Regions from separate parts of the Robertmurraya sp. GLU-23 genome, predicted to be linked through region 2. Evidence: riboswitches for the same ligand, from Rfam matches in the RefSeq annotation. Region 2 holds a riboswitch; each other region holds the start of a gene.
The links. A riboswitch is a leader RNA that binds a small molecule or an ion and turns the genes downstream of it on or off. The one in region 2 is predicted to bind thiamine pyrophosphate.

Region 1 (3,233 bases), on a different contig from region 2:
CCTCCTGTTTCTCCCGCATTAACCCATATCTTTCACCAGCAATATGATAATAGCACTCAATTGCCAAATTATTTTTATCAAATGGCTCCTTACGAAAAGAAATAGATTTTGTCTATTTCTTTTCATTCGAAATAAAACGCTTCCATATCAAAAGAACTATTGTTAATATAGGTATAAAGTACAACCTATAAATGGGGGAGCAAACATGAATATCACTGTTCGAAAAAAAATTATAGGTAGTTTTGTTATTGTTTTATTTATGTTAGTAGTTGTAGCAAGTGCTGGGATTTTTCAACTATATTCAGTAAACAATACGTATCAATCATTCTTAAGTGAAGAAGTAGGTCAAAAGCTAGAAGTGAAAAATCTCCAAGAGCAAATGATTAGAAAATCAGCAGCCGTAAGGAGCTTCCTACTCACTGGAGAGGCTGACTATCTGACAGAATATGATGAGGCAGTAAAGAGCTTTGATAACTCTATGAAAAAATTAAAAACAACAATCACTGATAATGAGTTATTAGATACGTTAACTGCTCTTGAGGAAATGTCAACAAATGATTCGAAATTTGCTCAAGACCAAATACAAATGAAAAAAGACAACGATGAATTAGGTTATTTAATCCTAGCAAAATCAACTGCTCAAACGTTAGGTATGCAGTTTAATGCAAAAGTAAATGAACTTCTATCTATTCAGGAGAAACATTTAGACCATGCAAGTAGCTTGACCACAAAAAAAATAGATGGAATTGTTACAATAATGATTGTGATCAGTGTAACTGCGATTCTTGTTGCATTAGTACTAGCGACAATTATAAGTTTACAGATTGCGAAACCAATTGTTCATGCATCTAAGGCAATTGAGAAGGTTGCGAGCGGAGACCTATCTATAGATGAGATTCAAGTGAAGAATAAAGACGAAATTGGGGCAATGATCCAGTCTGTCAACTCAATGGTTTCTGGATTAAGAGAAGTTGTTATACAAGTTAGAGATTCATCAGCTCAAGTTGCAGCTAGTAGTGAACAACTAAGTACAAGTGCGCAGGACAGTACTCAAGCAAGTGAACAAATTTCTTATATTGTTGAACAAAACTCAGAGGGTATGGATTTGCAACTGCAACATTTAACCAAAATTCACACATTAATTGAAGAGATGTCTAGCAATATAAGTTTGATTACAAAAAGTAGTGAAAAAATGCTCGTCACAGCTGATAATACGTTTCAAGTTACAGATCAAGGAGCATTATCTATCGAAAAAGTAGTTAACCAAATGAATTTGATTAATGATGGTGTTTTGAATGCCTCAGAAATCATTCGTCAGTTAGGTAGGCGTTCAAATGAAATTACTTCTATCCTAAATATGATTACAACGGTTGCAGATCAGACGAATCTGCTAGCCTTAAATGCGGCAATCGAAGCTGCAAGAGCAGGTGAACATGGCAAGGGATTTGCTGTAGTTGCAGACGAAGTAAGAAAGCTCGCAGAGGAATCAAAAAAATCAGCTGATCAAATTACAAAAATGATTTCTTATATCCAATCTGAAACGGATCTAGCTGTATCTGCAATGGAAGAACAGTCTCACAAAGTATCAGAAGGATTCGAATATAGTCAGGATGCAAAGAAAGCGTTTGCTCTAATTGGAGAGTCAATGGGAGACGTAATAGAAAAGGTATCTGACGTTTCATGTGCCATTGAACTACTAAGTATGCATAGTACAAATGTCGTACAAGCAATTGACGAAGTAAAAGGAATCGCAGAAGAAAGCGTTGCAACAACCAGAGAAGTAGCAGCCGGAACAGAAGAAAACGTTGCTACTCTCCAGGAAGTAACCGCAAGTGCTCAAGATCTATCAGGTATGGCAGAAACCTTACAGCAGTTGGTTCGCAGATTTAAAATATAAACATGAAAAGCATCTATTCAACTAGATGCTTTTCTATTTAATTTTATATGATATAATGAATACGAAATTATAAACAAACTACATACAACGAAACCACAAGGGGAGCGTTATGCTGAGAGTGAACGTTTGTTCTGACCCTTTGAACCTGTTAGATAATTCTAGCGCAGGGATGTGGAAAGACTGCATTTTTCGTGTAATCATGTCTATCTACGCTCTCCTTGAGGTTTCCAGAAAAAGGGGAGATTTTTTTATATGGGAAACAAACGATTAATTATGATGATTGAAGCATCTTTTTTTGCAGCCTTTGCATTAATTCTAGACCTTCTTCCATCGATTAAGCTTTCGTCTAGTATTTCTATTTCATTTGCGATGGTACCAATTTTGATTATCTCCTTTAGATGGGGATTCGTTGCTGCAACCGCTTCTGGATTTTTATGGGGACTATTACAAATTTCTATGGGTGATGCATATATTTTGACTCCGTTACAGGGCTTCATTGAGTATTTTCTTGCCTTTGCGTTTATTGGATTTGCAGGTTTCTTTATGAAAAAAATTCAGGTAGCACTAACAGAAAATAAAAAGAAAGCCCTTCAATGGATCATCGTTGCCACATTCGTTGGAAGTGGGGCACGTTATTTTTGGCATTTTATCGCGGGATTTTTATTCTGGGGAGAATATGCACCGGATGGGATGTCTCCATTCTTATTTTCGCTAGGCGTAAACGGTGGAACAATGATTGGAGCAGCTATCTATTGTTCCGTTATTTTATTCCTTTTAGTGTCTAGTTCCCCAAGATTTCTTCTCCACAAAAGGGTTTCCTCTCCAGAGACTTTGAAAAAAATATCGTAATCCAACACTCGTCCAATGTTTTGGGCGAGTTTTTTGTATGGTTTTTCCTCAATGAGAGAAACTATACCAATAACTAACATTTCAAATGGAGGATTTTATGAAAAAAACTTCATTTATCATTTTTTTGGTCATTTTTACACTGTTCCCTCATCATGGACATGGCCAGGAAGTGAAAAAGGCAGCTATTATTATTGACGATTTTGGTGGTGGTGTGGGAGGTGTTAAGGATTTTCTAGAAGGTGATGTGCAAATCACGGCGGCTATTATGCCTTTTAATGAGCTTTCAAAAAAGCATGCAGAATGGGCATATGAAAATGGCTTAGAGATCATGGTACACTTGCCTATGCAGCCGAAAAAAGGAAAGGCATCTTGGTTAGGACCAAAGCCAATAACGAATGATTTATCAAAGGAAGAAGTAAGAAAGAGAGTCATTGATGCTATCGATAGTGTTCCTCATGCTATGGGATTAAATAATCATATGGGCTCG
Region 2 (3,233 bases):
AAAGTGAGAATTCTTTCCTTGATATTTTCATAGTGCATGATGTGGCTCTCCTTATGATGAATGTGTCAGTATTTCCCAATCTTTTACGACAGGTTGGTAGCCAAGTTCTCTTAGTGATTCCTTTACCTCAGCCACACTTCTTTTGTCCGATATTTCAAATTGACTATGTGTGTGTTCTTTATTGGCGTATCCCCCTACAACGGTTGATGAGGCAGCAGACATTTTGGTCACTCCTAATGGAAGCAAATGACGTCTTAGTTCAGCACTTTCTCTCGTTGATAGAGTCATTCCTGCACGTGGTAAAAATAAACGGGACGCGAGCATGGCTTGAACCAAATTTTTATCTGTAACATCCACCTTTGGTTGAAAGCCACCAAGATTTGGCCGAATTCGAGGAAATGACAGAGCAATATCCGTTTCAAGATAATTTTTTTGTAAATAATGACCATGAATTCCAGTGAAAAAGACTTCCTTTCTCCACTCATCCATTCCTAGTAGTGCTCCGATATTGACGGATCTCATGCCAGCTTTGGCACCTCTTTCAGGTGCATCTAGTCGATAGCGATAATTCCGCTTCGGTCCCTTTAAGTGGTGTTCTTTATAGATTTCTTCGTTGTACACTTCTTGGTACACCGTTAATCCATCAATTCCCCGGGCAACAAGTGTTCGGTACTCTTCCGTATCTAATGGCTGTATCTCAATGGATAGAGAAGAAAAATAGTTTTTCATCACATCAATCGTTTCACACAAATAATCGACGGAGGAATGTAGACGAGATTCTCCCGTTAGTAAGATAATATGTCGTAATCCCATTTTGACAAGTGCCTTCGATTCTTCTTCAATCTCCGCCAAAGTCAGTTTTCTACGTGGAAAATCATTATCAATACTAAAACTACAGTACGTACATTTGTTCACACAATAATCGGTTAAATATAGTGGTGCGTATAATTGAATCGTACGACCAAAATGCTGTACAGTACGGTGATGAGCCTTTTGCGCCATTTCTTCTAAACAATGTTCAGCAGCTGGAGATAATAGAATTAAGAAGTCTTCTGTATGAAGTCTCTCTTTTTGCAAAACCTTTTTTACGTCTTGAGTGGTGATGGTGGAAAAAAAGTGGTCAAATGGATAATTTTTTATTTTTACAAATTCATCGTAAAATGACATTTCACTCACCTACCCTAAAAATCCTGTTAATGGAGATGACGCTTGTGCAGTCGTAGTCGTCGGTCCTACACCACTTAGATAGGCTTTCCTTCCAGCCTTGACTGCTAGATCAAAGGCGATGGCCATTTCAACTGGATCCTTAGCTGTAGCAATGGCTGTATTTACTAGTACAGCGGCTGCCCCCATTTCCATTGCTTCTGCGGCTTCTGATGGCTTTCCAATTCCTGCATCAACAATGATTGGAAGCTCCATTTCTTCTATTAAAATTTGGATCAGTTCCTTCGTCCGAATTCCTCGATTTGAACCGATCGGAGATCCAAGTGGCATAATGGCTGCTGCTCCAGCATTTTGCATGGCTTTTGCTGCCATTAAGTCTGGGCTCATATAAGGTAGAACGAGAAACCCTTCATTTGCTAAAATCTCAGTTGCCTTAGTCGTTTCGTAATTGTCAGGAAGCAAGTACTTTTGGTCGGAAATGACCTCGATTTTAATCCAATTTCCCATACCGGCTGCTCTTGCAAGTCGGGCAATTCGAACCGCTTCGTCGGCGGTTCTCGCTCCCGACGTATTCGGAAGCAAAATCATGTTTTTAGGAATGTCTTCTAAGATGTTTTCTTCCCCAGTAGCATGCAGGTCGACTCGTCTCAAAGCGACAGTAACAACCTGTGAACCGGATTGGGTTAGTGCTTCTTTCATAAGTTTGTGATTATAAAATTTGCCTGTTCCGGTGAGTAGGCGATTATGTAGCTGTGTGTTTCCAATCGTTAATAAGTCGGTCATTGTGGTTCCTCCTATTGGTTTGTTTTGAATAAATAAAAAAGACTTACCAATCTTGGCAAGCCTTCACTTTCTTACATAGAGCTTTTCCTCTTAATAGAGCTCATGCAAAATGATTGCTTCCCTACGTTGGTTCTAACCAAATCAGGTTCAAGGGTTGGAAAGTTTCCTCTCAGCCTTTAGGCACCCCTAGCTAATTTCAAATTTTATTTGATTCCGATTTTTGATTTGTTTCGATTGTAAGCCCAATGATTGGTTGGACCGTGACCGGATCCGATGTGTAAGTCATCCTCAATGGCTGCCTGTATAAAGTCTTTTGCCACTTGCACCGCCTGTACAACCGAGCTTCCTTTTGCGAGTTGAGCGGTTATGGCAGCGGAAAAGGTACAACCTGTGCCATGAGTATTTTTTGTGGAAATCCGATTTGAAGTAAAGGTGTGAAATTTTTCTCCATCATATAAAAGATCAATCATTTCTTCACTTTCCGGATCATGGCCCCCCTTAATCATGACAGCTTCAGCACCCATCTCATGGAGCAATTTTGCTGCTTGTTTTCGGTCATTCATCGTCTCAATTTTTATTCCTGTAAGCACCTCGGCTTCTGGAATATTTGGTGTAACGATCGTCGCGAGTGGCAGTAATTTTTCTTTTAATGCTTTTACTGCTTCGTTTTGTAAAAGTGAAGCACCCCCTTTTGCAATCATCACCGGATCTACGACGATGTGTTCCATCTCATAAATTTCTATAAATCTCGCAACGGCCTCAATGGTGTCACTGTTAAATAACATCCCGGTTTTGATCGCATCTGGACGCAAATCTTCAGCAATTGATTGGAGTTGTTCTTGAATTCCTTCCAAAGGAACTGAATATACCCCCTGTACCCCTGTTGTGTTTTGTGCGGTTACGGCTGTTATCACAGACATTCCGTACACATCTAATTCTTGAAATGTTTTCAGATCGGCCTGTATGCCAGCCCCTCCACCACTATCTGAACCGGCAATGGTTAATGCTTTATTTACCATAGTGAATAACCTCTCCTTGACTAAAATTCATCAACTAATCTACGTAATAGCTTGGTATGCTCTTGAATATGACTGGCTCGACAAATATCGGAAATAATCGCTAGGCCATTTGCTCCTACTTTCATAACGGTTTCTCCATTGGTAGAATTAATTCCACCAATTGCAATTAGAGGCAGAGAGATTCCTGCGTTACGAAATTCAGTAAAGATATCCAAGTTTTGTTGTTTTTCGGTATCCTCTTTTGAAATCGTAGGATACATCGGTCCA
Region 3 (3,233 bases), on a different contig from region 2:
TCGTTACGAACTCCCCGTGCTTAATAAAGAGGTTGAGATCATCTAAGATTTTTTTATTACGATAGAAAAAAGACACATTTTGTAATTCAAGAAGCTCCACGATTTTTCCCCTCAGCTTTCCAACGAATAATAAATCTCTCCAACCAATTGATCATCATAAAAAATAACAAACTTAATACCATAATGAGAAATATCGCAACAAACACTCGATCGGTTCGAAACGATGAGGATGATAGTGTCATATAGACTCCAATACCCTTTTCAGATCCTAACCATTCAGATATAACGGCTCCCATGACACTGTAAGTGGCTGAAATTTTCAGCCCTGAAAAGATCGAAGGGAGGGCAAATGGAAATTCAAGTTTCCAAAATAATTGTCGTTTTGTTGCTCCTGCCATTCGCATATAATGGAAGAGATCTGCAGCAACCTGGCGAAATCCATCCATGGCTGAAATGGTAATTGGAAAGAAACAAACCAGAGTGATAACAATTAATTTGGGTAATAAACCGAAGCCAAACCATATCACAAGAAGTGGAGCAAGTACGATAATGGGTATATTTTGCGATAAAATAAGAAGCGGATATAAAGACTCTTTTAAAAAAGGGATATTATGTAAAATAAAAGCAGTTAACAGACCTACGGTAACTCCAGAAACAAAGCCAAGAAAAATAAGCTGAATGGTGGATGTAAGGTGTACAGAGACAGTGCCCCAACCATTTATGAGTTCGTTAAAAATTTGTGAAGGAGTTGGGAGAAGCCAATTTGGAATCTCAGTAATTCTTGCTGTGAATTCCCAGCCAATGAATAAAAGGAGGAGAACTAAAATTGGTCTCCATCCTTTTTGTAATTTTTGTATCATGAACGATATTTCTCCGTAAGTGTATCCATTTTAATTCCACCTGGTTGATATAGAATCTTCACCTGTGAAATAACATTGCTACTTCCCATTTCAATCATCTTCTCATTCATTTTCGTAATGACTGCAAAAAGTTCCTGAAGATCACCCTCCATAGTTGTTTCTAAGGGATGAACTTCATACTTTACTCCTGACGCGTCAATAATGGCTATTGCTTCATCTACGTAAGGAATCACATTTTCACCGTTTTTTGTCTTAGGGATAATTTGTATACTAACAAGTGCGTTTGTCATATGATCAACTCCTAGTGTGGTAAAAATTCATTAGTAAAGGCTTTTTCTGCTTCTAACTCTGATTCTAACAACCCATTCTCAAGCATCCAAGAAGCATAGTTTTCCCATACTTCTAAACGTTGCTCTCCCCATTGGTCTGCATCGTCTTGATATTTGGTAGCAAGCCATTCCTGACTTTTCTTTACAAGCTCTGCGTCAAGCTCTGGAGCAGCTTTGATTAGGACATCCGCCGCATCGGAAGGGTTGTCGATAGCGAATTCATAGCCTTTTGAAGCGGCTTTCACAAAAGCTTTTACTGTTTCTGGATCATTGTTAATCATGTTTTCACTAGTTGTTAGCACAGGTGTATAGTAGTCTAGCTTTTCGGAGTAATCGGTTAAGTAAACCATATTGATGTCTTCTCCTCGTAATTCTGCTTCCACGCCTGTCCAACCGTAGTATATCCATGCAAAGTCAATATCACGTTCAACAGCAGTAAAGAAATCCGCATCGCCTATGTTTACAATATTCACCTTTTCTACATCTGCTTGTTCTTGCTTCATAAGGGAGTCGATGATGGATTGTTCTACAGGTGAGCCCCAGCCACCGTATGTTTTTCCTTCAAAATCCTTAGGAGATTGAATATTTTTAGATGCCGGTGATGCGAACCCAGATGTATTGTGTTGAATGACTGCAGCTATAGAAACAAGAGGTACCCCTTGAACTCTTGCCTGTGTAATACCCTCTTGATAACCTACACCAAAGTCTGCTTTTTCTGAAGCAACAAGTTGATCAGCACCAGCTTCTCCAGGCATCTGAATGGTCACATCAAGACCTTCGTCTTCAAAAAAGCCTTTTTCTTTTGCGACATATAGCCCTGTGTGATTTGTATTTGGAGTCCAATCAAGAACAACTGTTACTTTTTTTAAGTCAGCGCTTGATTCCTCCTTTTCTGTTTGTTGTTCATTTGTTTCTGAACATCCTGCGAGTAATACAGAAGCTGCAAATGCAACTATCCATTTTTTCATTACTTTCTCCTCCAATGGTATAAGTAGGATATGAACTGAACCTTTCGACGCAAAAAAACGCCGCAGTTTTTGAACCGGGCGCATATGTTTAAACAAATTTATTGTTTAAAGAATATGTTTCCTACGCTGGTATCATCCAGATCAGGTTCAAAGGGTCAGCATCAGTTGGATGCACTCTCAACCGGTCTTCACCGGTCCCCCTACAATTCTTACCTATTTAGTTTGATTTCTATCTCATTATAGCAGAAATTATTTTCTTGAAAAGGAAGAACTTTCATGAATAAATCAATATAATGATATGTTTGTGATTGCTTTTGTAAAGAACAGATTGCAAACTTCATACAGTCACGATAAGATTGAAGTTATGGATGAATTTGTGTAAGGAAAGAAAGGAAATTCTATAATGGCAAAAAATTTTAAAGATGATGTACAATCACGTCGCACATTTGCGATCATTTCCCACCCGGATGCTGGGAAAACGACATTAACAGAAAAGTTATTGTTATTTGGTGGAGCCATTCGTGATGCGGGAACAGTTAAAGGAAAGAAAACGGGTAAGTTTGCAACGAGCGATTGGATGGAAATTGAGAAACAACGTGGTATTTCCGTTACGTCGAGTGTGATGCAATTTGATTATAATGACTGTCGAGTGAATATTCTTGATACACCAGGTCACCAAGACTTCAGTGAAGATACGTATCGAACTCTTACAGCTGTTGATAGTGCGGTCATGATTATCGATTCAGCAAAAGGGATAGAGGAGCAGACCTTAAAGCTATTTAAAGTGTGCCGAATGAGAGGTATTCCGATTTTTACCTTTATCAATAAGCTTGATCGTCAGGGGAAATCTCCATTAGAACTTTTAGCTGAGCTTGAAGAGGTTATGGGAATAGAATCATATCCGATGAACTGGCCGATCGGAATGGGGAAAGAATTTCTCGGTATATATGACCGTTTCTACAAGCGAATTGAACAATTCCGTGTGGAAGAGGAAGAACGATTTGTTGGGTTAAATGAAGATGGAGAAATAGAAGGAGATCATAAACTAAAGCAATACTCCTTGTATGACCAAACGT

Region 1: linked by a shared signal. The riboswitch ahead of thiT (energy-coupled thiamine transporter ThiT) and the one ahead of ACVBAX_RS09740 (thiazole synthase) in region 2 are both predicted to bind thiamine pyrophosphate.
Region 3: linked by a shared signal. The riboswitch ahead of ACVBAX_RS04435 (ABC transporter substrate-binding protein) and the one ahead of ACVBAX_RS09740 (thiazole synthase) in region 2 are both predicted to bind thiamine pyrophosphate.

The regions. Positions count from the first base shown of each region.
Region 1 covers NZ_JBRKCV010000001.1:793,992-797,224, forward strand. Annotated here, with positions in the region: gene ACVBAX_RS04080 (nitric oxide synthase oxygenase) at 1-105, shown strand, start outside; gene ACVBAX_RS04085 (methyl-accepting chemotaxis protein) at 206-1,897, shown strand; TPP riboswitch at 1,986-2,084, shown strand; gene thiT (energy-coupled thiamine transporter ThiT) at 2,150-2,746, shown strand; gene ACVBAX_RS04095 (divergent polysaccharide deacetylase family protein) at 2,844-3,233, shown strand, end outside.
Region 2 covers NZ_JBRKCV010000004.1:124,751-127,983, reverse strand. Annotated here, with positions in the region: gene ACVBAX_RS09750 (LuxE/PaaK family acyltransferase) at 1-38, opposite strand, end outside; gene thiH (2-iminoacetate synthase ThiH) at 52-1,167, opposite strand; gene ACVBAX_RS09740 (thiazole synthase) at 1,177-1,947, opposite strand; TPP riboswitch at 2,049-2,145, opposite strand; gene thiD (bifunctional hydroxymethylpyrimidine kinase/phosphomethylpyrimidine kinase) at 2,151-2,966, opposite strand; gene thiE (thiamine phosphate synthase) at 2,987-3,233, opposite strand, start outside.
Region 3 covers NZ_JBRKCV010000002.1:22,078-25,310, forward strand. Annotated here, with positions in the region: gene ACVBAX_RS04420 (ABC transporter ATP-binding protein) at 1-100, opposite strand, end outside; gene ACVBAX_RS04425 (ABC transporter permease) at 87-860, opposite strand; gene ACVBAX_RS04430 (thiamine-binding protein) at 857-1,150, opposite strand; gene ACVBAX_RS04435 (ABC transporter substrate-binding protein) at 1,162-2,157, opposite strand; TPP riboswitch at 2,259-2,369, opposite strand; gene ACVBAX_RS04440 (peptide chain release factor 3) at 2,561-3,233, shown strand, end outside.